Regions from separate parts of the Arthrobacter sp. Soil_N43 genome, predicted to be linked through region 3. Evidence: riboswitches for the same ligand, from Rfam matches in the RefSeq annotation. Region 3 holds a riboswitch; each other region holds the start of a gene.

Region 1 (6,908 bases), on a different contig from region 3:
GTCTCGTTCTGCGGCCAGGCGTAGGTGTCGACTCCTGCCTCGGCCTGCGGTTCGGGGCACGTTCCCGGCTCGGACTTGATGATGCTGGAGTCGGAAAGGAACGGTGCCTTGTTGGTGGCCGCGGCAAACTTCGATCCGAACTCGCCGAAGGAGAGGTGCTGCGCCTTTTGCTCCACCAGGCCGAAACTCGCCACGTCCCAGAAAGCTGTAGAGCCGCCCACGCCGAGGACCACTTCGTAGCCCTCGGGAACGCGGAAGAACGTGCTGAGGCCCTCACGGACCGAGCCGACAAGGTTCTTCACCGGCGCTTGGCGGTGGGACGTGCCCAGGAGCGTCGTGGCGGCCGCGGACAGCGCCTCGACCTGCTCGGGCCTGACCTTGGACGGTCCGGCGCCGAACCGTCCGTCCTTGGGCAGGAGGTTTGCTGGGATAGTGATGCTGGACTCGCTCACAGGGGCTCCAATTCTCGGCATGGACATGCGGATCGGCGGGGACAGGGGTGACCGGCGGTCAGGTGTGGCCGCCCGCGAAGGCCCCTTTTATTCTGCCTGAGACGCGGAAATCCCGGGAACCGCGGCCGTCACAGTCCAGTCATTGAGACGACAGGGCACCGTCACCCGAATTATCTGGAGTAATTCAAAATAGGCTAAGCTTTTGGTGGACGTACGGGCGGAACGCCGGTGTTGCTCCGCCGTCGGATTGCGGCCGCGGCAGCTGGAAGCCGGGCCGCGCCAGGCGGGTGGCCCGCGGTACGGTGGGACGGACGCAAGTACTGTGCTCGAGGAGCTGAGCTGAATGACGGATCTGATCGATACCACGGAGATGTATCTTCGGACCATTTTGGAGCTTGAAGAAGAGAACATCGTGGCGCTGCGTGCCCGCATCGCCGAACGCCTCCGCCATTCCGGCCCCACTGTCTCCCAGACCGTCGGCCGGATGGAGCGGGACGGGCTGGTGGTGGTTTCCGGCGACCGGCACCTGGAGCTGACGGAGACAGGGCGCAAGCGCGCCACCGAAGTCATGCGCAAGCACCGGTTGGCCGAGCGGCTGCTCGCAGATGTCATTGGCCTGGATTGGGCCTACGTTCACGACGAGGCGTGCCGGTGGGAACACGTGATGAGCGAACGCGTGGAGCGCAGGATTTACGAACTGCTGGACCACCCCACCGAATCGCCCTATGGCAACCCGATTCCAGGGCTGGCTGCGTTGGGTGGCGAGCCGTCACGGGCGTTCACCGACGGCGTCATGAACCTGCTGGATGCCATGGCCGGATACGGCCCGGATTCCCGGGTCACCGTCAGCAGGCTCGCAGAGCCGATCCAGGTCGAGCCCGAACTCCTGTTGCAGCTGGACGAGGGTGGAATCCGCCCGGGTGCGACGGTTTCCCTGGAGCGCGTGGGGGAGTACATTTCCGTCCGCGTCCCGGGCATCGAAGGCGCCCTTGAGTTGCCGCCCGAGGTCGCCGCCCACGTGTTTGTGCGGGTGGCCTGAGCCACATCCGCATGTGAGTTGTCCGACATCAGCTGGCAGGATGCCCCACAACTTGTGCACAGCCAAGATAACGGAATTATTACTGCGACCTTTAATCACCTATAGTTAAGTCGCAGCGCCGATACTAAAGCGTTACCTGATCCGGAGCCGAACTCTGCCAGCGGATCAGTCGCTCGAATCACCTTCTGGCAGAGGCGGAGGAACCACAACTGGCCGTCGAAAGACGGCCTTGGGGTGAAGTCCGCAGCAGCAAGCCTCCTTCCACAGTCGGAATCTCCTTGGATACCCCTGTGCCGAAAAAGCTTGCCTTGCGGACCGGGTCGATGAACTCTCTGACCCGAATCCGACAGCTAACTTCGCAGGCTATCCAGAGAGGAACCGTTCTTGACCATGCAGAATGCCCGGGGCCGCCGCCGCGCTACCGGTCCCGCTGCGGAGCCCCGCACGACCGTAGCGGTCGCCGCCGAGCGACCCCGCGATGCGCAGCGTCAAGCGCGGAATCACCGCAGTCCCTTCCGCCAAGTCGCGGACTTCGCCGCTGCCAGCGGAGTTGGCCAGAAGGTCGGCGTGGCCCTGGCCGCCTCGGGCCTCCTGCTGACCGTCACGGTCCCCGCCACCAGCCCCGTCATGGCCACGGCGGACCAGAGCGCCACAGCCGGTGCCGCAGCCCCCCAGCCTCAGGTTTCCGCAGAAGCGGCAGCCAAGATTGACTTCAGCCGCACCTCCGTGTCGACGGCCGGCGATCCGGACGGCAAGCTCAAGCAGCTCCTGAGCGCCCAGTCCGCCGGGAGCATCAGCCGCGCAGCTTCAATCGGCAGCCTTGGCATGCCGTTGACCACCATGGTCAAGTCCTCGCCCTTCGGATACCGCGTGAGCCCGATCACTGGTGGCGCGGGAGAATTCCACCGCGGCCAGGACTTTGCGGCCCAGTGCGGAACAGAGGTGTTCGCAGCGGCCAGCGGCACGGTCACATTTGCAGGCTGGCACGAGTACGGCGGTGGCAACAGAGTGGTCATCGATCACGGTAACGGCCTCGAAACCACGTACAACCATTTGTCGTCATCAAGCGTCCAGGTTGGCCAGAAGGTCACCCGGGGCGATGCGGTGGCACTTAGCGGGACTACCGGCGCATCCACCGGCTGCCACCTCCACTTTGAGGTGATGGTCAACGGAGAAGTCGTTGATCCCGAAGGCTGGCTCTAAACAAAGCCGATGGTGAGCTCCCACATTCCTGTGACATGCCGTGACCTGAATGTGACATTCGCTTCCAACTGCTGTACCGTCTAAACCGCGTCAACTTTTCCGAAGTTGACGCCCTCGAGTGGATTGCCTAACTCTGCCACCGCTCAAGGTCCGTTCGCATTACATCGTCTGGCAGGGGCGGGGGAACCAATTTTGGTCTTCGCAAGAAGACCTTGGGGTTAAGTCGCAAAGCTTCCCAGGAAGCGGCGTGGCCGGGTGACTCCCATCCGAATCCGACAGCTCACCTCGTAGGCATTGGGAGAGGCTACCTTCGTGTCTTCACGCCACAATCTTGCGCGCCACCGTGCGCAAACGGTTCGTAAGAACCCGCTGGACTCCGTGTCCAAGGCAGTAAGCGCCAATGCAGGCACAGTAGGTCGTCAGGCAGCAGTCATTGCGGCCGCTTCAGGTCTCGTCCTGAGCGTCGGCATGCCGGCCAACGCATCCGATGCCAACATCGGCGTTTCCGCCTCCGCTGAGTCCGGATCCCAGGCGACACAGCTTGCTGTGACCGCCGCGCCCACCGCAACCGTCTCGTTCGAGCGTCCTGCCGTCACCACCGAGGCAGCCCCCGTAATCGAGACCGTCGCTCCGCAGTCGAGCGATGACAGTGCCAGCCCCGAAGCCGCTGTTGAAACCATCGCGACCAAGGCCGGGAAGCTGGTTGATGCTGCAGGCTCGGGTGCAACGTCAGGCCTCGCGGGCATCGCCTACACCGGCATCGGCAGCCCGTACGTCTGGGGTGGCACCACTCCCGGCGGCTGGGACTGCTCCGGCTTCACCCAGTGGGTCTACGCACAGGCGGGCATCAGCATTCCGCGCGTCAACGCGTGGACGGCCATGAAGCCCACCGCGACTCCCGCTCCCGGTGACCTGGTCATGCAGAACGGCGGTGCGCACGTCGGCATCTACGTTGGCAACGGCATGATGATCAGCGCGCTGAATCCCTCGCAGGGCACCATCCTGCACGCAGTGTCCGCCACGGGCACGTCTTCGTTCTACACCCTTCGCTAAGAACACCATTCGAGACGATTCGGCGTACCCCCAAGACGCCGGCGCGTCGCTAAACCGCGGCCTGCTACAGCGGGCTGCGGAACACGAAAGAGAGAAACCATGACTACACGTGCGACCATTGCACGCCACCGCGCCGAGGTCACCAAGACCAACTCGCTGTCCGTCATTGCCAAGGCTGTCGGCGACAACGCCGGCGGCGTGGGCCGTCAGGCTGCTGTTATCGCTGCTGCCTCCGGACTCGTTCTGACCAGCGGCATTGCCGCTAACGCCGCCGAGACCAACGTTCAGCGCGATTCGGCTTCCACGTCCACCCTGGAAGTCCAGTCCCTCGCTTCGGCGCCGATTTCGGCTGCATCAAGCATCGCCATCTCCTACGAGAAGCCGGCCGTCTCCACCACTCCGGCCCCCGTCGTTGAAGCGCCCAAGCCGGTCGTCAACGTCCAGGAAGCCGCGCCCGCCGTCGAGGCTCCGGCCGTGGAAGCCCCTGCGGCTCCGGCAGTCCAGGCCACCGCCGCCGTCGAGGCTGCACCTGCTGCCAACACGTCCTCGGCCAGCGGCAAGGGAGCTTCGATTGCCGCTGCTGCCTACGCCCAGCTGGGTGTTGCACAGGACTGCACCGCACTGGCCACGAACTCGCTGGCCGCTGTGGGCATCAACTACCACGGCTGGCCGGCAGGTTACCTGTCCCTCGGCCGCACCGTCAGCGCTGCCGAAGCCAAGCCGGGCGACCTCGCCTACTACGAAAACGGCGGCATGGGCCTGGCCCACATCGCTGTCTACGTGGGCAACGGCCAGGCCGTGCACGGTGGCTGGAACGGCGGAACCACCTCCCTGTTCAGCGTGAACGTGGGCTCCGGCCCGGTCTTCATCCGCGTCGGCGGCTAAGACACAAGCCAAGGCTTAAAAAGGACCCCTGCCCCTGCGGCAGGGGTCCTTTTGTCTCCCATCAGCGCTGCTGTAACGCCGACACGCCGTGGCCGAATGTTTGGCCGATTCGTCGATATGCGCTAAGAGTGTTTACTCTTGTGGTGTCGATCCATAGCCCGGACATGCAGAGGGCAGCCGGCCCTCGCGCCTCTGCCGGGTGCGGCCGTGAAGAGGTATGCGCATGCGCACGCTCGTTCTGAATGCTGGATATGAACCGCTGGCGGTTGTGACCTTCCGCCGGGCGCTGGTCCTTGTGCTCACAGGAAAAGCCAGTGTGGTTGCCGAAGGTGACGATCCCGTCGTGGGACCGAAGGACATCATGGGCCGCCCGTCCGTGATCCTCCTCAACCGTTATATCCGGCCGCGCTACAACATGGTCACCGCAGTGAGCCGGCGCGGGGTGCTGCGCAGGGACGGCCACCGGTGCGCGTACTGCGGCAAGGCAGCCCACACCATAGACCATGTCCAGCCAAAATCCCGGGGCGGTGCGGACTCCTGGGAAAACCTCGTGGCGGCCTGCCTCCGGTGCAACAACGTCAAGGGTGACCACACTCCGGCGGAAATGGGCTGGAAGTTGCGTTTCGTCCCGGCGCCGCCCGTTGGCACCATCTGGCAAATCAAGGAACTGGAGAAGCCGACCCCGGCATGGGATCCCTTCCTGCTTCCGGAGACGGCCGCCTGACGCCTGCGCACTACGCTTGGTATGTGTACTTTGACGCAATAATCCTGGCCGGCGGCCGCTCTTCGCGGCTCGGCGGCTCGCCCAAGGCCGAACTGACCTACGACGGCGAGACCCTGCTTCACCGGTCGATCAAGGCCGCCCGTGGTGCCCGCCGTCTCGTCGTCGTGGGGCCCCCATTCCGCGGCCTTCCCCCTGACGTGTTGAGCTGCCGTGAGGATCCGCCCTTCGCCGGGCCGGCCGCGGCGATAGCAGCAGGCCTGGCGCGGCTATGCGCCGCGGACGGGACACCGGCCGGCCACCCCGAGGGTCCTCCCGGCGTTCCCGTTGCCCAGCCTCACACTGACGCCGATGGCTATGTTCTTGTTCTGGCGTGTGACATGCCCCGCGCGGCTGAGGCCGTGGGAGCCCTTCTGCAAGCCATCCACGCCGGCAAGGGCAGGGACGGCGCGGGCAGGGACGGCGCCATGGCTGCTTCCGGCGACGGGCGGCGCCAGCCGTTGGCAGCCTTTTACCGCACGGCTGCACTGCAACGCGCCGTGGCGGATACGGCGGCCCGGAACGCTTTGAACCATGGGTCAGTTTTCGCTCTGCTTGCTAGTCTTGACGTACAGGCTGTCACTGTCCCCGCCGGCTCCACAGATGATGTGGATACATGGGATGATGCCGCCATATTGGGAGTGGACGCCAGCAATCATCCGGGCTGAACGTCGCAGCCGCAGTTGAGTTTGGAGGCAGGCATGAAAAGCCAGGACGAAACGCTTGAGGAGTGGTGCCGTCTACTGCTACGGGCCTTTGAGCTCGAAGACGTGCAGGTGGACGTCAATGAGGTGCTGTCCCTTGCGGGGGTGGCCGCGCACTCGGTGGTACGGCCTGCCGCCCCGCTGACGACGTTTATTGCTGGCTTTGCCGCAGGGCTTGCCTCAGGTTCCGGCCAGGCGCCGGACGCCACGTCGATGAAGGCCGCCATGGACGTCGCCCGGTCCGTTTCCAAGGCGTACTCGGCCGATGAGGCAGGGGACGACTCCGTCCCGCCGGCTGCAGGCAGTTCCACTGGCGTTCCGGCTCCCAGCGGGACACCGGGGGAATGACCGCCGCCCCCGGACATCCCGCCCCCGGACATCCCGCCGCCGCGACTGCCCAGCCGGCCATGAACCCAGCCGAGGACGCCAGCTCGGCGGAGGACGAAGCGCCCGCAGTGCCTGCGCCCAGCGGACACTTGGCGCATACCTGGGAAGAAGCACGGCAGGCCGCCTTTGACTGTGCTGCTCCGATCCCTGCCGGCTCGGTTCCGCTGAGGGAAGCCCTGGGCCGGACCCTGGCCGCGGACATCACCGCGCTGCAGGACATGCCCCACTATGCTTCCTCCGCGATGGACGGATGGGCCGTCAACGGTAGCGGTCCCTGGATCCTTGCGGAACCCGGGCAACGCCTCGCGCCGCACCAGGCGAGCGTCATCGTGACCGGCGGCCTCATTCCTCCCGGCGCCAAGGCCGTGCTGCGCCGTGAAAGCGGCATTATTTCCCAGGACGATGAAGGCCTGCCGGTACTGGCG
Region 2 (6,908 bases), on a different contig from region 3:
GCGTCGAGACGCTGGCCACGGCCACGGAGAGCGCGACATCGCCCTTGGCCAGGAAGGCCATGACGTTCGAGGCAGTCCCGGACGGTGCGCAGCCTACAAGGATGAGGCCCACAGCCAGTGCCGGCTCGAGCTGGAGGGCGTTCGCAATCAGCCAGCCCGCGCCCGGCATGATCACGTAGTGGGCCACGATGCCCAGCACCACGGCCCAGGGCCGTCTGGCCACCGCGGCGAAGTCCGGGGGTGTGAGGGTGAGCCCCATGCAGAACATGATGATGCCCAGCAGATACGGAACGCTCGGGCCGAGCGGCTTGAATGCGTCAGGGAGCAGAAAGCCAGCCACGCCGGCGGCGAGCACCAGCAGCGGGAAAACGGTCACGGCCACGCGGGCAATCTTGGCCTCGGCGGCGAGTGCCGGATTCAGGGGTGGTGCGGCGTCAGCGGCGGCCGGGGAGGTCTCGGGATTTGTTGTTGCCTCAAGCATCTAATCATGCTGGCACTTCAGCCCGCCGGGAAACCAATTCATGAACAGATGTCAGACAAATATGTCCGCGGCGGAGCGCTGACGCGCTTCTCGAATGAAGCTATCTGCTGTCTGCTTCGATGGGGATCCATAGCTGTCCGCTGCCTTTTGAACCGTCCGGTTCCGGTTGCACGCTCAGCAGTTGCGGCCCGGGCGCCCAACGGTACGGATTGGCGGGGAACCACTCGGCCGCTGCGTCAGCCCAAAGATGCTGCAGGGCCTCCGGGAACTTGCCTTCCGTCTCGAACACGACCCATAAGCCCGCCGGGATATCTGTGGAGTCGTATCCGTCCGGCGCTGGATGTGATGACGCCGCGGCCCGCCAGTAATCCAATTCGCTTCCTTCCGTTCCTGGTTCCTCGATGTTCTCCGTGACAGCCAGCAGTCCGAATGGCTCCGTGTCTGACAGCTCTGCCAGCCGCGGCCGCACTGTCGGGTCCAGGCTCCGCTCGAACTCCTCGATGTCCGGATTCGGGCCCTCGTAGACGAGTCGGACACGCGCCTTAAGCCCGATAAGGCGGAAGGCGTCCTTCTTCACTATGCGGTGCTGCATGTCAGCACTCCCTTCGATTCGAAGATGGAATCTCAATTGCGGTTGTGAGTGGAGCACGGCGCCCGGGCGTCGCGCCTGTGACGGAGTGAGGCCGTGCATGGCCTTGAAAGCCCGGGTGAACGCCTCGGCCGAGCTATACCCGTACCGGATCGCTACGTCCAGGACCGCCTGGCCGGCGACAATATCCGCTGTCGCTGCTGTCAGCCGCCGGCGCCTGATGTACTCAGACAGCGGCAAGCCCGCAAGCGAGGCAAACATCCGCCGAAAGTGGTACTCCGAGGTGAGTGCGACCTGTGCCAGACGTCCAACGTCGATCGGCGAGGCAAGGTCCGCCTCGATGAGTTCAATGGCCCGGTTCCATTCCTGCACGGCTACCTCCTTCCTTCTCTACGGTATGAAGACTCCGGACCGATTGACCCGACAATCCCTGCCCGAAAAGATCAGAGCCCGGACGCAGCCGTCTTGTTCGAAGGGTGGCTATTTCGCCGGGTCGTCTGCGCTGGCAGCAAGTTTCCGCAGTTCGTCGACATGTGCCTTGAAGGCTTTTTGCCCGGCCTTTGTCAGATGCACCCAGGTGCGCGTCCGGGTGTTGACGGTGCCCTTGCGGAGGCCGACGAAACCGGCTTGCTCGAGCACTTTTAGATGCTTGCTGAGCACGGAATCGCTGAGGACAAGGGCGTCACGGACCACGCCGAACTCCGCCTCCCCAGCTCCGGCCAGGAGCGCGCAGATGCGCAGGCGCGTCGGGACGTGAATGATCTCGTTAAAACCGTCGTCCACTAGTGCGCTGCTCCGATCCAGCGGGCCTGCCGTGCTTCCATCGCCGGCCCAAAGATCAACGTCAGGATGAACACCAGCAGTGCGGCACCATAAACCATCCAATCCGCGCGGACCACGGCGTGCAGGAGCAGGGCACCCGCCACTACTGCAGCAAAGAGGCCGAGGTAGATCAGTCCAAGGAGCCGGCTACCCCGATGAGTGTAGACGTCCAGGATCACCCGTGAACGCGCCGACTGAAGGAGCGGCAGCACGCAGAAGATGATCACAGACACGGCCAGGACGACCGTTGCCCAACCATGGGACTTTGATAGCACCAGCCCAATAATGAACAGCCCCATTCCGAGGCCCTGCGCCGGATAGAGCCACCACGGCGAACCGACAAAAGGTCCCAGGGCCCGCTGGGAATCGGATACTGCCGTCAATGCCTGCCGCGCTTCCTCGGGGGAGGGGCGTCTCTCGCTATCGCTTGTCATGCCCTCAAACCTAGACTTTCCGCTGTGGAAACACGAGACTTTCCGCTGGAGAAACACTAAACTTTCCAATTCGGAAAGATCTTGGGCTTGTTGGCGCCCAACCTTCCGGTTGGTTGGTAAAGTTGCACCATGACGACGAGAGACGCGATCCTCAGCGGCGCACTGGAACTCCTCAATTCCGGGGGGACGGTCTCCTTGGAGACGGCTGCCCGTCATGTGGGGTTGAGTAAGCCGGGCGTGATGCACCACTTCCGCACTAAGGAAGCGCTAATGCTCGCACTCGTGGACAGGGTGGCGGAGGGCTGGAACCAGGAGTTATCCCGGCGTCTCGGGAGCGCGGTGGAGGACGCGCCGGTGGCGCTGCGGTTGCGCACGTACTTGGAGTGGTGCCTGACCGGGGACTTCGACGAGGCGGACCTGGTGATGCTCTCCGACCCGCGGTTGCGGCGGCCCCTGCTGGCCCGGTGGGTGGAACGCATGGCGGTGTGGGTTGAAGTCCCGGAGGACCTGCCCCTGGAGCAGCGGGCCTCCCTGACCGCAGTGCGGCTCATCGCGGAAGGTGCCTGGTTCGCGGCCGCTACTGACGTCTTTCCTCCCGATCCCGAGCTCAGGGCTGGCATCCGGGCCATCACCCAACGACTGCTGAAGGACTGACCATGACGAAATGGCTATTGCTGGCTGGGGCGATCGCCAGTGAGGTGATCGCTTCGCTGTGCCTGAAAGCCGCACTGGAGAATCCCGTTCTCTTTGTCATCGTGGGCGCGGGGTATGTGGCCGCCTTCGGTTTGCTGGGCGCTGTTCTGCGCCAGGGCCTGGCCCTGGGTGTGGCCTACGGCATCTGGGCCGCTGCGGGTGTGGCCCTGACCGCCCTGCTCGCCGCCGTGCTTTTCGGTGAGCCCCTGACCCCGGTGATGCTCGCCGGCATCACATTGGTCATCGGCGGAGTGCTGTGCGTCGAACTGGGATCCCGCGGAGCACCAGTGAAAGAGGAGATCGCCCGATGATGTGGCTTTTTTTGACCGGAGCGATCCTTACCGAAGTCACAGCCACGTTGTCCCTTCGCCTCGTGTCGGAAGGGAAGAAGATCTGGTACGTGGCCGTGGGAACCGGCTACCTGCTGGCGTTCACCTTCCTGACCCTGACCCTGGCTCAGGGGATGAGCCTGGGAGTGGCCTACGGTATCTGGTCTGCCGCCGGCGTCGCCCTGACAGCCGTTGCCAGCAGGGTCCTCTTCAAAGAACCGCTCACGCTCGTCATGATCCTTGGCCTCGGCCTTATCATGGGCGGTGTGCTGCTCATCGAACTCGGCGCCGCCCACTAAACACCACCAGAAGCGAATATTCGCACGCCCGTGGCTGGTGAGCCGCCAGCCGGTGCGATACTGGTCAGCACAACGGGTGGGAATTCGGGGGTTGGGGAATGGTCCTGGACACGGCAACACTGCGGGTTGCCTTCGCGGTGCTGGCGTTCGCGTTGGGTCTCCTTTTCTACTTCTCCGCCTTCCGCAGCACCCGCTCCCCGTACAGCGCGTGGTGGTGCGTTGCCCTGCTCCTGTTTCTTTCCGGTTCCGCCTGTTTTCTCCTCAACGGCACGCCGCACCAGTGGTGGGCCAACACGCTGGGAAATATTCTGCTGGTTGCCGGGGCCGGGAGCGCCTGGGCCGGTGCCCGTTCGCTGCGGACGCCGCGGTATAACTTCTGGCCTCTCGGCACCATTCCTGCCGTGGCAGGCGTAGCTGCAGCACTCGACGATCCCGGCTCCAACGTGTGGGCCGGGGGCGCCGTTTTCCTGGCATCGATGTCACTGATGATTGGCCTCACGTCACGCGAACTGTGGCGGCTGGAGCCCGGGTACACGCGGGTCCGCATTCCGATGGCCACCGCGGCAGCCGGCGTTTCACTGTTTTACCTGCTCCGGTTGATCGTCTTTATCGCTGCAGGCCCGGACAGCCCAACGTTCGTGACCTACTTCGGTTCCGCCGTGACCACCCTGGTTACCATGGTGCTCCTGGCGGTCGTCTCCTTCAGCATGGCCGGGCTCAGCACGGAGCAGCACACCCGGGCGCTGACAACCGTCGCCAGCCAGGACGGGCTCACCGGCCTGCTCAACAGGTCCGCATTTATGGAAATGGCGTCCCAGCAGCTCCGCCGCGGCAGGGGCAACAAGAGTGGCGGAGCGCTGATCCTCGCGGACCTGGATCACTTCAAGGCCATCAATGACACCCACGGGCACGCCGCGGGCGACCTGGCGCTCCAGGCCTTCGCCGACGCCTGCCGCGCAACGGTGCGCTCCACGGACCTCGTAGGGAGGTACGGCGGCGAGGAGTTCATCGTGTTTGCTCCCGGCGCGAGCCCCTACTCCGCTGAAATCATCGTCAAAGAAATCAGCCGACGGCTCGCCGAGCGATCGATTCCCGGTGTGCCGAAAATGCCCACCGTCAGCTACGGCATATCTGTCGTGGACGCCGGGGTGCTCAGCCTGGACGAGCCGATTGCCGCCGCTGACGCCGCGCTCTACGAGGCCAAATCCCTCGGGCGGAACCGGGCGGTTTTGGGCTAGCCAGCAAGAAGCCGGTGCCCCGCTGCCCCCAAGGCAGCGGAACACCGGCTTCGGCGTTATCAGGCTTCTGCGCTATTAGGCGCCGGCACGCACGAACGTGACGGGGCCCGTGGCGGTCAGCCAAGACAGCGGGTGAACCACGGTCTCGTTGACGCCGTTCATGCCGCCGCTGAGTACCTTGCCGTTGCCCACGAAGATTCCAACGTGGCCGGACTGGACCACCATGTCACCGGGTTGGGGGGTGGACACGACTTTGCCGTAGTTCATGAACTGCATCGGGGCAAGGTCGCCCACACGGATGCCGGAGGCGCCGAGCGCCTTTTCCACCATCGCGGTGCAGTCCTGGGTGATGCCCACCTGGGCGTAGGCGGCCGAAACCATCGAGGCGTTGACGCCGCCGGCGGCCGCCGCGGGAGCCTTCGCGGGTGCCGGTGCGGACTGCACTGTGATCTTTGGGGCAGGCGCGGCCACGGGCGCCGGGGCCGCAACGGGAGCCTTGGCAGCCACAGGCGCGGCAGCGGCCCGCGGGGCCGCCGGTACAGCCGGCTTTTCGACGACGGGCGCCTCCACCACGGGGGCCGGGGTGGACTTCATAGCGGGACGCTCGAAGGCGATCTTGACGCTGGAGCTGGCGCTCAGGGGAGCCTGTACCTGGCTGGCGGCCTGGGGTGCTGATGCCGGGGCGGCGGCCTTCTGGGCCGGCGCGTTGGCGGCGTTCGCTGCCATGCTGCCGGTGAAGGCGAGTCCGGATGCCGCGAGGATCACGGCGGCCTGGCGTCCCAGTCCTCCGGCGTTGGCCGTGGCGGCACGCGACGCGGAAACGAACGGATTCGAACGGCCAGCCGCTGCGCGGCGGGCACGGGTAAAGCGTGACGACATGAAGGAGCCTCTCCCATGCCTGCGAGGTGAGCTGTCGGATTCGGATGGGAGACACCCGGCCGCGTGCCCTGACCGGAGTCAGGAACTTCGCGGCTTCACCCCAAGGCCCATTTGTGTGGGCCAAAAATTGGTTTCCCCGTCTCTGCCGTGCATGGTCTGTTATCGGATCCCGGGCCACGGCAGAGTTAGGCAATCAGCGCGGGAATGCCCTCCTCGGTGAGGAAGGCACGCTTTCCACGGTACGGGAGCCCGCCTCAAAAGTCACATTAAGGTAACGGAGGCGTGTCGCGGCGCACGGGACGGGATGTTTCTGCATGCCCCTGTCCGCCTTCTACTTCTTCGTCTGGCGGTACCGCTCGATTTGCTTTAGCCGCCGCAGGAGGCTGTCCCGCCGCGGGTGCGGAACGGCGTCGGGCTCCTCGGCGGTGAGGTCGATGTGCTTCGTCCCGTACTGCCAGAGGAGGAGGTCATCGAGCAGCCGGTCCGGGCCGGGGGAGTAGCGGTGGTCCAGGGCCTTGCGGACCTCGGTGATCCTGTTGGCGCTGAGCAGCCCGGCGAGCTGGACTGTCTGGTTCAGGCCGTGGGCCGCCATGAGTTCGGCTGCCCATCCCCAGTCGTCATCCACCTTGCGGTCCACGTGCGGAAGCAGCGTCCGCCAGACGTCGCGGATGCGGTTGGGGGTGAGCGGCGCAGCCCCTTCACCGTCCATATCCCAATAGCCGCGGACCTCCTCATAACGCTCGTGCAGGTCAGCGAAGGCGCTCTCCACGGTTTCCAGCATGGCGGCCGTGGCTGTGAACTGGCGGTCGAAATGCGGAGTCCAGGCCCGCGGATCCTCCGCCTTGAAGCGGATGTCGTGCTCGATCTCGCTCCATGCGTGCGCGAACACCGTGCGGATCTGGCATTCGAAAAAGTAGCTGCCGTTCGGCTGCGCCTCGGGGTTGAAGACCTGCTGGTACTCCTTGACCGCCTCGTTCTGGATGGTCCGCAGGATCAGGTGGCGGCTGGAGTAGCCGTACGTCCCGGACTCGATGGAGCCGATGTCCTTCTCACGGTCTCCGCGGCAGTCGAACAACTGGCGCTGCCGCTTGATGAGGTTGGCCACCACCGCATTTTCCGCGGGAAGCTTGGTGATGACGCGGAC
Region 3 (6,908 bases):
CCGGCTGGAGGTTGCCGCGTGTATCAGCATCAACCAGGGTCTCGGCGACCTGCAGGCGAGTGAAGAAGCCACCGGCCGTTGACGGGTCCAGGCTGTGAAGCTCAAATGGCCCTACCACTTTCACTGGCCGCTCCGGCGCCTGGCTGCTTGGTGCACCCTGCCCGGCGCAACCCGCCATCATCAAAACAGTGGCGAGCGATGCGCCCGCCACCTTCATTCGTCGCCAGAACATGTTGGGTTCCTTCTCCGTCGTCAATGTGCGTGTCTCGCTCGTCAGCATAAATGCAAATGATTCTCACTAGCAATTATGAAGGAGGACTGAGCCGCAAGCGGGAAAGGCAGGGAGGAGAGTGGGACGAAAAATGCGTCAACTGATGTTGACGCATGGAGTGGTGCGGATGAAGACGGTCATCGCATCAATGGGCGGACGGGCCCCGCTGTGGGCCAGTGTGCAGCCATAGACATACGACAGTGGCAGGTGCCGCTGCACCTGCCACTGTCGTATGCGTACTCGGACCTCGGTTAGGCGTTGACCCGCACGAACGTGGAGCCGCCGAGCCAGGAGGCCGGGTGGACGATGGTTTCGTTGACGCCGTTCATGCCACTGCTGATGGCCTGGCCGCCGCCGATGTAGATCCCGACGTGTCCGGCGCGGATCATCAGGTCGCCGGGCTGCGGGGCGGACACCGGCGTGCCGTACTGGTGGAACTGCAGGGGAGCGAGGTCTCCCACCGACTTGCCGACGGAGCGCAGGGCCTGCTCCGCCAGGATGGTGCAGTCCTGCGTGGCACCCAGTTGCGCCCGGGCCGAAGCCACCAGGGCGGCGCCGACGCCGCTGGCGGGAGCTGCAGCCGGCGCGGGCGTGACCGACGAGGATGCGGTGTAGATTCCCATGCCGGACGGTGCTGCTGCCGGAGCGGCCGGAGGGGCTGCCTGTGGCGTTGCCGGGACGGCGGGTGCCTGCGGTACAGCTGCTGGCTGGCCTGGCCCTGGGATCAGGATCTGGTCGCCGGGGTAAATTACCGAGGCCAGCGAGAGGCCGTTCTCTGCGAGTACTGCATCAAGGGCAACGCCGTGGCGTGCCGCGATCGCTCCCAGTGTGTCGCCGGGTGCGACGGTGTGTGATGCTCCTGCCACGCCGGACCCTGCAGCGGGTGCCGGGCTGGGTACGGCCGGGGCCTGGGGTGCGGCCTGTACCTGGGCGCTGGTGGTGCCGGGTGTCTCCGGGGCGTAGGCACCGGCATGTGCGGGTGCCCCCACGCCGAAGAGCAGCCCGGATGCCGCGGCGGCTGCTGCTGCCGGCTTGGCTATGGACGCAGCGTTGGATTTGAGGGAATACGAAAGGCCCTGCAGGGCGATGGACGTCGTGGGGGTGGCGCGGTGGCGCGCTGACATGGACTTACGTGACATGGTGGATTGCCTCTCCCATGCCTGCGGGGTGAGCTGTCGGGTTCGGGTGGGAGGTCACCCGGTCCTGCCTCCGTAAAACGGAGCGCCTGGACTTAACCCCAAGGCCTTGGATGCCAAGGCCGGTAAAGAGGTGGTTCCCCCGTCCCTGCCAGATGTATTTGCGAACGGATCCCGGTCAGCGGCAGGGCTCGGCATTCTGCCCGGGAATGCCCCGCATGGAACCGGGGCACCGGTAAAGGCTAACCCACCCACGCATCAAAGTCACATTTTGGTAACGGCAGCTGTGGCATTGGGCTCTGCCGGCCTGCTCGCGGCAGTGGGACAGGTCGTTGACCAGGCGGCTACCCGACAAGCGTCGCTGCCACCAGCTGACGGTCGACGACGGCGTTATTCCTCCGCCCGCCTTTTAACCACACTGTAGAAAAAAACCCGCAATATTTTATCCATCGTTTTTATTCCCAAATCAATCGCCTCTTGCTATCTTCAGCATGTGTGTTAATCACACAGGACGCGGGGAAGGGGGGAAACCGTTGTGCTGACTACTATCGATCGGGTTGAAGAAAAACATTTTGCTGCTGAAGGGGTGGTAGCACCTGGCGGCTGGTGTTGTTCATGCTGCTGCTGGTGCTGGTTCAACATATTCAGCTGGAGCGTTTTCTAATCCTTTGTCGGCGGGAGTGCGCACACGCGGAATATCCGGGGTCTTGGTGCGCACTCCCGTCTAGTCCGAACCGCGCAGCATGGGGGAGCAATTGAAGGTCATAGGTGAATGCAGGAACCTGGCCAAGTCATATCGGGATCATAAAGCCGTTAGAGATGTTTCATTCCGGGTTCATGCCGGCGAAATTGTGGTCCTGGTAGGCCCGAATGGGTCCGGCAAAACGACGACAATGGAAATGCTGATCGGCCTACGGAAGCCCACGGCGGGCTCGGCCGTGATTGACGGCCTTCATGTCCGCCCGGGAGGCCCGCACCGTTTTGCCGTGGGGGTGCAGTTGCAGCAGTCCGGACTCCCCAACAGGCTCAAGGTCCATGAAGCCCTGCGCGCTGCCGGTTCGCTCTATTCCGCCCCCCGAGACCAATCTGAGCTCCTTGAAGCCGTAGGTCTCACGAACAAGAGATCCGCCTTCGTTGACAGACTTTCCGGAGGCCAGCAGAGACGGCTTGATGTCGCCCTTGCCTGCATCGGCCGGTCTCCGCTGCTGGTGTTGGATGAGCCCACCAGCGGACTCGACCCGGAAGGCAGATCCGAACTGTGGACTCTTCTGAAGTCCCTTGCCAGAGCAGGCCACGGGATCTTGGCCAGCACCCACGACTTAGCGGAGGCCGAGGCCTTTGCCGACCGCGTCATAGTTCTTCGTGAAGGCGAGGTAGTCCTTTCCGGGCGGGTCGCCGACATCCTTGAAGCTGCCGGCGGTGATTGGAGGCTGAGGATCACGGATCCTCCGCAGGGGGCACTGGCCCTGATCAGAGAAGCCCGGCTGCCTGCAGTGAACGCGGGTGCCCAAACGGTGGTCATCGGCGCCCGCGAGAGGATCGACTTGCTCCGGGAGAGTCTGGGGGCCGCATACGGCGCGATGGACATCCTGAGTGGACCCGTCCGGCTGGAGGACCTTTTCCTCTTTTCGAAGAAAGAAGCCGCGTAATGAGTCAGGCGAAAACCTCCGACGACGCGGGAGTAATTTCTCTACCAAAGCCAGGATCGGCATTCAGAATGGTGTTCGTATGGTTTCGGCAGGAGACATTGCTGCTTCTCCGGGAGCCGGTCGCGATTTTCTTCAGTTTGGCTTTCCCCATGGTGATTTACTTTTTCATCGGTGCGCCATATGCAAATGAGCACATTGAGCCTGGCGTCAAGTTTATTGATGTCATGTTTCCGACTCTCATCGGGACAGTTGGTGCGAATTTGCTTGTCATGGGAATGCCGGTCTACTTTGCCGAACTGAGGGCACGCGGCGTTGATCGAAGATACCGTGCGCTTCCCCTCCCCGGCGTCATTTTCGCCTTGGCAATTATTGGCGCAATGCTGCTCCTTGTTGCCTCGGCATCAGCTTTGATAATTGCTGTAGTCGGATTCGCTCACGGCCTTCGAATAGAGATAATTTCCCCGGAATTCATCGCTCTCAACCTTATGTTGCTGGCGTGGCTGTGCTCCGTGGGCTACTTTCTGGGGAGTCTCAACGTGGGATCCAGGACCACCCAGGCCATTAGCGCCGCACTCTTCTTCATCATGTTCTTCGGATCCGGAGCCGCAGCACCGCTGGAAGGACTGCCGGCGTGGCTGCAGACCATCACCGAATTCAATCCGCTGCGTCACTGGTTTGACTTGTTGACCGGTGTCTACACCTCCGCCGAGATACCCGAGGGGACCTTTGTGAAGGCGCTCCTCGTAATACCCGTGGCAGCAGCCATCGGGTTCCTCGGCCTCTATCTCACCAAACGCTCCAGCAACTGAACAATTCATCCAGGGGGACAAAATGCGCGTCGACGAATACAACTCTAAAGTTCCGTGGATACCGCCGCGGATGGCCGGCCACGACGCAGATGCGCTGCGCGATCTCACCGCCGTATATTCCCCCTTCGGACAAATCCGGAATCTGCTCATGGTTCTCAGGCCAGGGATCGGCATCGGCGGCTACCAAGGGTCAGCAACGCCCATGTCCCTGGACCACACGCTGTCGAGGATGCTGGGGCTGAGCGGGGCGTCCGCCGGTCTCGACAGGGAGATCTATGGAGGCGGTAAAGGGCTGACCCTCTTTGACACAGTTGCGTCGACCCTGGGAGAGGGCGTCGAACGCATGCTGGGGAGCCTGAGTTCTCTGCAGATTGCCCCGCCCGATCGGCAACGGCGGGCGTCATACCGGCAGCTGCAGGCGTTGGGTTTGCGCGCCATCGGCCCGGAAAGCCTGCGGCTTTGTGCTGACGAACAGCTTTCTGAACCGGGTTTCCTTTGCGACCCTTGGGAGCCTGACACAGAACTGGCGTGGGTGGCTGGTGAGGGACTGCACGACGGCGAGACGACCTGGGTTCCGGAACAGCTCGTGCATCTCTTCTACGTCATGCAGTTCGAGGAAACGAGAATCGGATTCTCCACGTCGGGAGGCCTGGCTACGCATGTCACGGACGCCCGGGCCCTCCACCACGGAATTCTCGAACTTATCGAGCGCGACGCCATCAACCTCAGCTGGTATGCCCGCATACCGCCGGCGCGAATTGAACTGGACCGCGAATTCCGCAACCCCAAACTGAAAGAATGGATTGATTCCGCATCCCGCTCTGGGGTCAAGCTGGTGTTTTTCAGCCACATCCTGGACATCTCCGACGTCGCTGTCGTCACCGTGATTGCCGTGGATGAAACCGTCCCCGAAAACGGCTATCTGGCTGGCGGCGGCGTGGGGATGGATATTGAAGAAGCCATGCGCAGCGCGGTGTCCGAACTTGTCCAGGCGGAGCGCATGGTGCGGATCCCGGCCTTGGCCCCGTCGTGGGAGCTGACAGGCGGGTACCAGAGGATGTTCGGCATCAGCGAAAATGCCGAGCCAAAAGACTTCGACAATTTCATCCAGGTCGTTCCGTACTATGGCTTCGCTGCCAATCAAGCGAAGCTGGATTGGTACTTCAGGCCCGCAGACCAGCGGGTCGTCAAGCTCTCTTCGCTTCCGGCCTGGGAGAGTGACGACGATGAGGCCTCCCTGCAACAGGCCTTGGCGCTCTGCCGGAAATACGGGCTCAACCCGGTGGCGTTCGATTTCACGCCCTCCACCTTCAGCAAAGTGCGGCTTCGGAAAGTGATCATTCCCGAACTGGTTCCCGCCTTCCCGCCCAACATGCCGATGCTCGGACATGATCGATACAGGGACATCCGCCGCATCCTCGGCGTGTCCGACGATCCGCTGGGATTCGCCGACCTCACCACCGACCCCCTTCCCTTCCCCTGACCGGGCGCATAAAGGGGGGAAGCGACGTGAGCGTCCACCAATCAATCGACAGGAAGGCGAACCGGACAGCCGGCGTCCTGGTCGGATCCTGGGCTTGGAAGACAGCCCTCGCGTTCCTTGGCCTAAAACTTATCCAATGGCTGGTCCTGCTCATAGCCGCCCTGACCGGAGGATGGACCGGTTTGCCCGAAATCCAGCTCGGCGCCCACATCGTCGCCGGGTGCTGGGTTGCCTCGTCATTCGTCTGGCTGCTGATGCGCAAATGGACCGGGGCCGTCTCGTCGATGGCGTACAGCTGCCTATCCCTGATCGTCGCTGTCGGCGGGCTGGCCTCCGGTCAGCTGATGCTATGGAACAGCCTCACAACCGCAACCAGCCTCTTCATCATCGTGTGCACCGTCGCTGCGGTGGCCCACGGCGACTTCCGGCACTCCCGCTGGTAGTTCCACCATTCCCACTATTCCGCCAAGGAGAATCATGACCATCACCACGCCCGAAGAGTCTTCCTACGTCGTCAATCCGTCCCTGCAGGTCATCAGGAGTTCCGACGATGAGATCGTCATCAAGTTCGGAAGCAGGTCCAAGACTTCGCGTCGGCTCAAGGACGATGCCCGCCGCGCAATACTCGGGGACCTGGTGCAGGCATTCACGCTGCCGTCCACGATCGCGGATGCGCATGGGTCCATGACTGCCGACCCGGAGGCCCTGCAGGAAATGACCCGCTCACTCATCGAACAGAAGGTCGTTGTCTCAGAACAAGACGCCGTCTACTCATTCCTGACAGTGGGAATGAACGTCGAGAATGTCGCGGATCTGCTCACCAAATCCATAAACCTCGTCGGCACAGGAAAGATCGCCTCCCGCCTCCGGGACCAGCTTGCAGACATCGGTCTTACAGCCGCAGTGACCACAGACGTTTCGGCTGAGACATTCGAGGACGCCGACCTGACCATCGTGGCATCCGACACGCCCAATATGTCGCTCTTTTTCGATGCCAACGAAGCGGCCCTGGTGACCGACCGTCCCTGGCACGCCGTCTATGCCGACGGTGCCGAGATTGTCGTGGGTCCTCTCTTCAGGCCTGGCTACACCGGATGCTTCCACGACTACGACACGATGGACGAATCCGCCCGATCCCTCAGGCTGGACTACCTCTACTACAAGAGCGGACTGCAGGGCGCTCCTATGGTCACGGCACTCCCGCTGTTCGCGGCCGACCTGGCCGCCAGCTACGCCGCGGCGTCCATCGTCCAGCATGCCTCCGGGCGGGGCAGCTTTCTTGAAGGGTCGTTTCTTCGGATCGATCTCGAACGATTGGAAATCATTCGGGAACAGCTGCTGCAAATGCCCCGATGCCCGGCCTGTATCCAGAACAAGCCGCACCTGCGGCACCCTTTCATCTAAGAACCTCCCGAAGGAAAAAGAATGTCCACCAGTGATGATGAGCTCCGCAGGATGCTGGAGCAGACCCTTGTGCCTCCCCTCGGAGTGACCGAGCTCGATCCCAATCCCGTGAAGCGAGCCACCAGCCGGCTGGGAGACACCGCGGGGAGCATATCC
Region 4 (6,908 bases), on a different contig from region 3:
CGCCGATGGGCACATCCTCGGTGGCCAGCGCCCGCCGGGCTTCTTCGAGGGCAAGGCCCATCCATTCGAGGTGTTGCGGATCTGCCGGTGCCATGGCTCAATGATAGTTTCGAAGGGTACTTAGCTTCGGACAGCGCGTGGCCGGGAGAGAAAATGAAATCCCTGAATGATCGGTTTGGCCGGTGGCTCGGCCCGTACGCGGCGCTGTGGATCACGCTCATAGTGGGCGGCTTCCTGGTGATCACCATGGCGCTGCTCGGAGCCGAGGTCTACCAGAGCGTTGTGGCCAAGGATGGCGTTGCCGGCCTGGACCAGCCTGCCCTTGAGATGGCCAAGCAATACCGAAATCCCGGCCTGGATGCTGCCGTCACGGCGTTCACCAACATCGGCGGCGGCATCGGCATGCCCATTCTGGCGAGCATCCTCGTCGCCTGGCTGACCTATGTCAGCCGCAGCTGGCGGCCGCTCATCCTGGTGGGCGGCGCGGCGGCGGTATCAATCACCGCCACGACTGTGAGCAAGACGCTCATGGGGCGGGTCCGTCCGGACCACATTGACGCCGTTCCGCCCTTCGAGTTTTCGCCGTCTTTTCCGAGCGGACACACCCTCAACACGACGGTGGTGATCGGCGTCGTGGTGTACCTGATGTGCCTGCAAACGCAGAAAAACCTGATCCGTGCGTCCGTCATCACGGTGGGTGTGTTGTTCATCATCGCGATGGGCCTGAGCCGGGTGTTCCTGGGGCACCACTGGATGACGGATGTGATGGCGGCGTGGCTGCTGGGGTTCGCGTGGGTGGGCATTGTGATCATGGCCCACAGGCTGTTCCACGTCATCCGGCGCCGTGAGCATGCAGGTCCGGCGCCGACCTTCGAGCACCCGGCCCATCTGTCGGACAAAGCGTCTTCCGACGTAGGTACAGGCGACCCGGAGAACGGCCGCGGCGGTGCTGCCGCAGGTGGCGGAAGCCGCGGCGGGGAGCCCTCCTCCGGGTGATAGTTTTGACCCATGCGAACTCTCGTCGTGGACCACCCGCTGGTCGCCCACAAGCTCACCGTCCTGCGGGATAAGAACACACCGTCACCGGTCTTCCGTCAACTGACCGAGGAGCTCGTCACCCTCCTCGCCTATGAGGCAACCCGCGACGTCCGCACCGAGCCTGTCACCATTGAGACCCCCGTTTCCTCCACGGTGGGCACAGCATTCACCAAGCCCACACCCCTCGTTGTCCCGATCCTGCGGGCCGGCCTGGGCATGCTCGAAGGGATGACCAAGCTGGTCCCCACGGCCGAGGTCGGATTCCTTGGCATGGCCCGCGACGAGGAAACCCTGGACATCATCACCTACGCCGAGCGGCTCCCGGAAAACCTCACGGACCGGCAGATCTTCGTTCTGGACCCGATGCTCGCCACCGGCGGCACGCTGCGGGAGGCCATCAAGTTCCTCTTCAGGCGCGGGGCTTCCGATGTCACGTGCATCTGCCTGCTGGCCGCCCCGGAGGGCCTGGCCAAACTTGAGGAAGAGCTGTCCGACGCCAACGTCACCATCGTGCTGGCCTCGATTGACGAGAAACTGAACGAGAAGTCCTACATCGTTCCCGGGCTGGGCGACGCGGGCGACCGGCTGTACGGCATCGCCCACTGACTCAGGCCACCTGCCCCGGACCCTTCCTTATCATTCCGCCCGCGGGTTAGCCTGTGCACCATGGACTGGAAACTTGAACTCGTCTTCGTCCCGGTGTCCGACGTGGACCGCGCCAAGGACTTCTACGTCAACAAGGTCGGCTTCAATGCCGATTACGACGAGAGGCCCATGGACGGCATCCGTTTCGTCCAGCTGACCCCTCCGGGCTCCGGCTGCTCGATTGCCATCGGCGAAGGCCTCAACGACGCCCCGCCGGGCACCGCACCCAGCCTCCAGCTCGTGGTCAGCGACATCCACGCAGCCCACGACCAGCTGAAGGCCAACGGCGTGGACGTCAGCGACGTGGACGTGCAGGACTGGGGCCACTTCGTCTACTTCGCCGATCCCGACGGCAACAAGTGGGCCGTGCAATACATGGCCAGCAGGCCCAACGGCTGAGCGGCAGACGTCCCGCTGCCCCGCCGTGAGGCAGGATGGATGCATGAACTTTCCTGCCGAATCCGTCTCCACTGCCCTGGTCGCCCGTGCCGCCCTCTTTGACATGGACGGCACACTGGTTGATTCCACGGCGGTGGTGGAGCAGGTGTGGGGTGAGTTTGCCGAGCGGTACGGTCTCGACATCGCAGAGATCCTGCGGACTTCGCACGGCGTTCAGGCAGGGGACACCGTGCGGCGGTTTGCCCCCGCCGGTGCGGATGTTGTGGCACTCACCGCCGAACTCGGCGCAATGGAGCGGGTCCGGACCGAAGGCATCGTCGCGTTGCCGGGGGCTGCCGAACTCCTGCGGGCCCTGCCCGGCGATGCGGTGGCACTGGTGACCTCAGCGGACCGAATACTGGCAGATGTCCGCATGGGTGCGGCGGGCCTGCCCATGCCGGCCACTGCCGTCACGGCGGACCTTGTCACCCGCGGCAAACCGCATCCCGAGGGATACCTGCGCGCCGCCGAGCTGCTGGGCGTGGAACCTGCGGATGCCGTGGTCTTCGAGGACGCGCCAGCCGGGATCGCGGCCGGCCTGGCTGCCGGAATCCGGACCGTGGCGGTGGGCCCGAATACCGGGGTGGTGCCCGACGGCGTGCTGCACATCCCGGACTACTCCGCGGTGTCAGCCTCGGTGGAAGCCGGCCCGGACGGCCGACCCGTCATTTCTTTCTTGCTCTGACGCATTTCGCTCTGGCGCGTTTCTGCACCACTTTCCCGCCTGCAGCAGGGCGCACCGATGCCGAAGGGCCCGGGATCACGGGGATCCAGGGCCCTTCGGAAATTCAAAGCGGTGCAGATATGCGCGGCGAACCGCCTCCGCCACCGCCATGGAGAGCTGGCTGGCGGCTTAGTACCAGTTGTTGGCGTAGTGGAAGTTCAGTGCAGCGCAGGGGGAGCCGTAGCGCTCCTCGATGTAGTCAAGGCCCCAGTTGATCTGCGTGCGGTAGTTGGTGCGGTAGTCAGCTCCGGCACTCGCCATTTTCTCGGCAGGCAGGGACTGCACCACGCCATAGGCTCCGCTGCTGGGGTTCGTCGCGGTGGTGCGCCACTCGGACTCCTTGGTCCAGAGTTTCTTCAGGCATTGCATCTGGTCTGCCGCCCAGCCGTGCGAGGACAGCTTGCTGGCGGCGTAGGCCTGCGCGCCGGCCGGGTCGTCCACTGCTACAGGCGCTGCAGGCTTGGGGGCCGCGGCTTTGGCCGGGGCAACCTTGGCCGGGGCAACAGCCTTTGCGGCGGCCGCAGCCTTGGGCTGCGCGGCAGCGGGCTTGGCAGCCGCGGGCTTTGGGGCGGCCTTCGGAGCAGCCTTGGGCGTCGGCTTGGCCACCGACTGGGGTGCCACCGGGGCAGCCGTCGGGGCAGGCAAAGCGGAGATCAGCGTCTTGTCGAAGTTGAGCTTCTGCCCAGCGTCGGCGGCGGCAGGGGCCGCTTCGGACGTTGCCTGGGGAGTGGCCTGCTCGGCAGCCTGGCCGGCCGCGCCGACGCCGATAAGGACGGCGCAGGCGGTGGCGACAACGGCTGCGCGGCGGCCGAACGACGGGATGTCTGCAGTGAGACGGGCCCAGGCTGATGCGGGCTGTGCGGGTTCGGCGCGGTGGCGTGAAATCTTCTGCCGGGACTTGGGATCGCGATCAGGGCGTGGTTGTACCTTGAAATCAGACATGGTGGATTGCCTCTCAACACCTGCGGAGTTAGCTGTCGGGTTCGGATGAGGTCATCCGGCCGCACGGAAATTCACGTGTCGGCTTCACCCCAAGGGCTGATGCGGATTGCCCGGGACTCTGGTTCCCCCGCCTCTGCCTGGTCAAGCGGAATCCGGGAAGCGGCAGAGCTGGGCGTCCATCCGGATATGCGGCCCAGATGATGGCCGCACGCTATCGACCGTACAGGAGGCCAACGCTTAAGTCACATTTAGGTAACGGACATCACGACGACGGCGCGTCGCCTTGTGCGGCAGGCCGCACGGGCAGGCGTACGGTGAATTCGGTCCGCCCGGGCCGCGACGCCACGGCCACTGTGCCCCCGTGGGCTTCGATGATGGACTGGACGATCGAAAGGCCCAGCCCGCTGGTTCCCTCGGCCGATGCCTGGTCCACTGGACTTCCTCCGGCCGGGACGGCTCCGGCCGGCACCCGGACCGTGCGGGACGCGTCTGCGCGGGCGAAGCGCGCGAAAACCCGGTCCACGAACTCCGGCGGGATGCCCGCGCCGTCGTCAGTCACGGTGATTGCCGCAGTGCCGTCCGCTGCCCTCGCGACTCCGGTGGCCACCGTGGTGCCCGGACCAGTATGCTTGCGCGCATTCGACAGCAGGTTGACCAGCACCTGGTGCAGCTGGGCGGCGTCGCCGCGCACCACCACCGGCTCGTCCGGGAGTTCCAGGTGCCAGGTGCGGTCCGGAGCCATGACTTTTTCATCACTCAGGGTCTCGATCACCAGCTGGGTCAGGTCCACGTCACCGAGTTTGAGCGGTTGGCCCTCGTCGAGCCGGGCGAGCAGCAGCAGATCCTCCACCAGCGTGGTCATCCGCTCGGACTGGCTCTGCACCCGGGCGAGGGACCGCTGGCCGTCCGGGGTGAGGGTCTCGGTCATGCGCATCAGCTCGGTGTACCCGCGGATGGCGGTGAGCGGCGTGCGGAGTTCGTGGGAAGCGTCCGCCACGAACTGGCGGACCTTCATTTCGTTCTCCTGCCGGGCCTCCAGCGCGTTGGACACGTTGTCCAGCATGAGGTTGAGGGCGTACCCCACGCTGCCCACTTCGGTTCCGGGATGGGAGTTCGACGGCGGGACGCGGACTGCCAGTGCCACTTCGCCGGCGTCGAGGGGCAGGCGTGAAACCTGCGTGGCAACCTCGGAAAGCTGTTCTAGCGGCTTCATGGTGCGGCGGATGATCACCGTTCCGGCCAGGCCGATCAGCACAAGGCCCCCCAGCGACACAATGCTGATGGTCCAGATGAGGGACGTCAGGGTGTTCTGCTTGTCGGCCAGGGGGAGGCCCGTGACGATGACATCCCCGTAGGGCGCCTGGTCGGCGACCAGGCGGTAGTCGCCGGTGGACAGCGTCCGGTCGGCCGGGGCCCCGTTGGGGGTCAGGCTCAGGAGAACCTGGTTGTCGGCTGCAGAAACCGCGGCACGGGTGCCCTCCTTGGTGAGGACGCCCGCGCTCCACACCTGTCCGTTTTCTATCCGGCCCACGAGCGTTCCGGGTCCCTGGCCCTTGGCGTCCAAAGGATCGGGCCTGTTCCCCTGTTGCCCGAGGGGCGGCCGGCCGAAGACGCGGGCACGGTCTGATGCGCCCGTGAGCCGTTCATCCAGCTGGCGGGTGAGGAAGGAGTTCATGGAGGCATAGCTGAACAGTCCGACCACGGCGCAGATGGCCACCAGCAGGGCCATGGCCACGAGGACCAGGCGGGTGCGGAGGTGCCAGGTCCCTGGATTCAGCCAGCGGCGCCTTTGGCTCCGGGAGGCGCCGGTCAGCTTCATCACGGCTAGTCCGCCGGTTTGATGACGTAGCCCGCGCCGCGGACCGTGTGGATCATGGGCGGGTGCACGGCGTCCACCTTTTTGCGCAGGTACGAAATATAGAGCTCCACGATGTTGGCCTGGCCGCCGAAGTCGTAATTCCACACACGGTCCAGGATCTGCGCTTTGCTCACCACCCGCTTGGGGTTTTCCATGAGGTAGCGCAGCAGCTCGAACTGCGTGGCCGTGAGCTGGAGGTCGTCCCCGGCCCGGGTGACTTCGCGGGTGTCCAGGTTCAGGACCAAGTCTCCCACCACTAGTTCGGCGGTATCCATGGCGGCGACCCCCGAGCGCTGCACCAAGCGGTGAAGCCGCAGCAGGACTTCCTCCATGCTGAAGGGCTTGGTCACGTAGTCGTCCCCGCCGGCGGCGAGGCCCACGATGCGGTCCTGCACGGCATCCTTGGCCGTGAGGAACAGCGCGGGCACCTCCGGCGCGAACGACCGGATCCTGCCGAGGAGCTCAACGCCGTCGAACCCGGGGAGCATCACGTCGAGGACCAGGACGTCCGGTCGGAACTCCTTTGCGAGCTTGACCGCCTCAGGGCCGTCGGCCGCCACCGCGACGGACCAGCCCGCCATCCGAAGGCCCATGCTCATGAGCTCGGAGAGGCTGGGCTCGTCATCCACCACGAGGGCACGGATGGGGGAGCCGTCCGGGTGGGTGAGCTGCGGGAGGTTGTTAGTCATGGAGTGCGAAGTGGCCATGGAACAACTGTCCGTTCTGCTGGTTAGCCGGTGCTTTCAGCTTCCTGTGCGCTGGCTGTGAATCCCAGCCTAGCGAGCCGGACACGACAGCACAGGGTCCTGAGGTGCGGAAAGCCGTTGTCTTGGTCCGCTTGACCGGACGGGGCAAGAGTGCGTCGGCGAAGAATTTCAACTCCGGGCCGCGTCATAGCTGGACAATCGCCGATTCACTGGCGCGGAATTCCGGCGTCGTTGATCCCGCTGAATAATCATCGCGAAATCAGGGCTTCGGCGCAGATAATTCGGAAAAATGGTCTTCCTGAACGTTCGTTCTGGAAAAATATGTGGGAAACCAAGGCTCTCCAGAATTGTGATTTGTCCCACAATGACGCATTTAATCTCACCATGTGGACCAGGGGGCCCATTGTTACTTGCAAGTTTTCATTGTTACGTTGCACACTTTCAAATGTGAACAAGAACTCAACAGCAACTGCAGCCGCAGAATATTGGCCCAGCACACCCGCTGCTGCCGACATGCGCTGTTGTCGAATGCACGCCTAACTTTCTACCCCACAAA

Evidence for each region. Region 3 has a riboswitch for cyclic di-AMP ahead of AC3A3W_RS04610 (C40 family peptidase). Riboswitches for the same ligand answer to the same signal wherever they lie in the genome.
Region 1: linked by a shared signal. The riboswitch ahead of AC3A3W_RS11165 (M23 family metallopeptidase) and the one ahead of AC3A3W_RS04610 (C40 family peptidase) in region 3 are both predicted to bind cyclic di-AMP.
Region 2: linked by a shared signal. The riboswitch ahead of AC3A3W_RS07220 (NlpC/P60 family protein) and the one ahead of AC3A3W_RS04610 (C40 family peptidase) in region 3 are both predicted to bind cyclic di-AMP.
Region 4: linked by a shared signal. The riboswitch ahead of AC3A3W_RS09915 (aggregation-promoting factor C-terminal-like domain-containing protein) and the one ahead of AC3A3W_RS04610 (C40 family peptidase) in region 3 are both predicted to bind cyclic di-AMP.

The regions. Positions count from the first base shown of each region.
Region 1 covers NZ_JBDGML010000092.1:45,949-52,856, forward strand. Annotated here, with positions in the region: gene serC (phosphoserine transaminase) at 1-452, opposite strand, end outside; gene AC3A3W_RS11160 (iron-dependent transcriptional repressor DtxR) at 796-1,491, shown strand; cyclic di-AMP (ydaO/yuaA leader) riboswitch at 1,652-1,871, shown strand; gene AC3A3W_RS11165 (M23 family metallopeptidase) at 1,876-2,694, shown strand; cyclic di-AMP (ydaO/yuaA leader) riboswitch at 2,833-3,002, shown strand; gene AC3A3W_RS11170 (C40 family peptidase) at 3,073-3,747, shown strand; gene AC3A3W_RS11175 (NlpC/P60 family protein) at 3,847-4,632, shown strand; gene AC3A3W_RS11180 (HNH endonuclease) at 4,856-5,356, shown strand; gene mobA (molybdenum cofactor guanylyltransferase) at 5,380-6,060, shown strand; gene AC3A3W_RS11190 (DUF6457 domain-containing protein) at 6,094-6,444, shown strand; gene AC3A3W_RS11195 (molybdopterin molybdotransferase MoeA) at 6,441-6,908, shown strand, end outside.
Region 2 covers NZ_JBDGML010000071.1:31,015-37,922, reverse strand. Annotated here, with positions in the region: gene AC3A3W_RS07260 (bile acid:sodium symporter family protein) at 1-481, opposite strand, end outside; gene AC3A3W_RS07255 (AraC family transcriptional regulator) at 582-1,442, opposite strand; gene AC3A3W_RS07250 (transcriptional regulator) at 1,551-1,853, opposite strand; gene AC3A3W_RS07245 (hypothetical protein) at 1,853-2,326, opposite strand; gene AC3A3W_RS07240 (TetR/AcrR family transcriptional regulator) at 2,456-2,980, shown strand; gene AC3A3W_RS07235 (DMT family transporter) at 2,983-3,330, shown strand; gene AC3A3W_RS07230 (DMT family transporter) at 3,327-3,647, shown strand; gene AC3A3W_RS07225 (GGDEF domain-containing protein) at 3,746-4,885, shown strand; gene AC3A3W_RS07220 (NlpC/P60 family protein) at 4,961-5,764, opposite strand; cyclic di-AMP (ydaO/yuaA leader) riboswitch at 5,773-5,956, opposite strand; gene AC3A3W_RS07215 (GTP pyrophosphokinase) at 6,096-6,908, opposite strand, start outside.
Region 3 covers NZ_JBDGML010000056.1:1,008-7,915, forward strand. Annotated here, with positions in the region: gene AC3A3W_RS04605 (ABC transporter substrate-binding protein) at 1-232, opposite strand, end outside; gene AC3A3W_RS04610 (C40 family peptidase) at 523-1,410, opposite strand; cyclic di-AMP (ydaO/yuaA leader) riboswitch at 1,416-1,588, opposite strand; gene AC3A3W_RS04615 (ABC transporter ATP-binding protein) at 2,151-3,056, shown strand; gene AC3A3W_RS04620 (ABC transporter permease) at 3,056-3,865, shown strand; gene AC3A3W_RS04625 (YcaO-like family protein) at 3,888-5,348, shown strand; gene AC3A3W_RS04630 (hypothetical protein) at 5,375-5,791, shown strand; gene AC3A3W_RS04635 (TOMM precursor leader peptide-binding protein) at 5,826-6,752, shown strand; gene AC3A3W_RS04640 (hypothetical protein) at 6,774-6,908, shown strand, end outside.
Region 4 covers NZ_JBDGML010000084.1:96,802-103,709, forward strand. Annotated here, with positions in the region: gene AC3A3W_RS09890 (nucleoside deaminase) at 1-94, opposite strand, end outside; gene AC3A3W_RS09895 (phosphatase PAP2 family protein) at 154-996, shown strand; gene upp (uracil phosphoribosyltransferase) at 1,009-1,644, shown strand; gene AC3A3W_RS09905 (VOC family protein) at 1,705-2,082, shown strand; gene AC3A3W_RS09910 (HAD-IA family hydrolase) at 2,126-2,806, shown strand; gene AC3A3W_RS09915 (aggregation-promoting factor C-terminal-like domain-containing protein) at 2,975-3,787, opposite strand; cyclic di-AMP (ydaO/yuaA leader) riboswitch at 3,793-3,955, opposite strand; gene AC3A3W_RS09920 (HAMP domain-containing sensor histidine kinase) at 4,050-5,606, opposite strand; gene AC3A3W_RS09925 (response regulator transcription factor) at 5,612-6,352, opposite strand.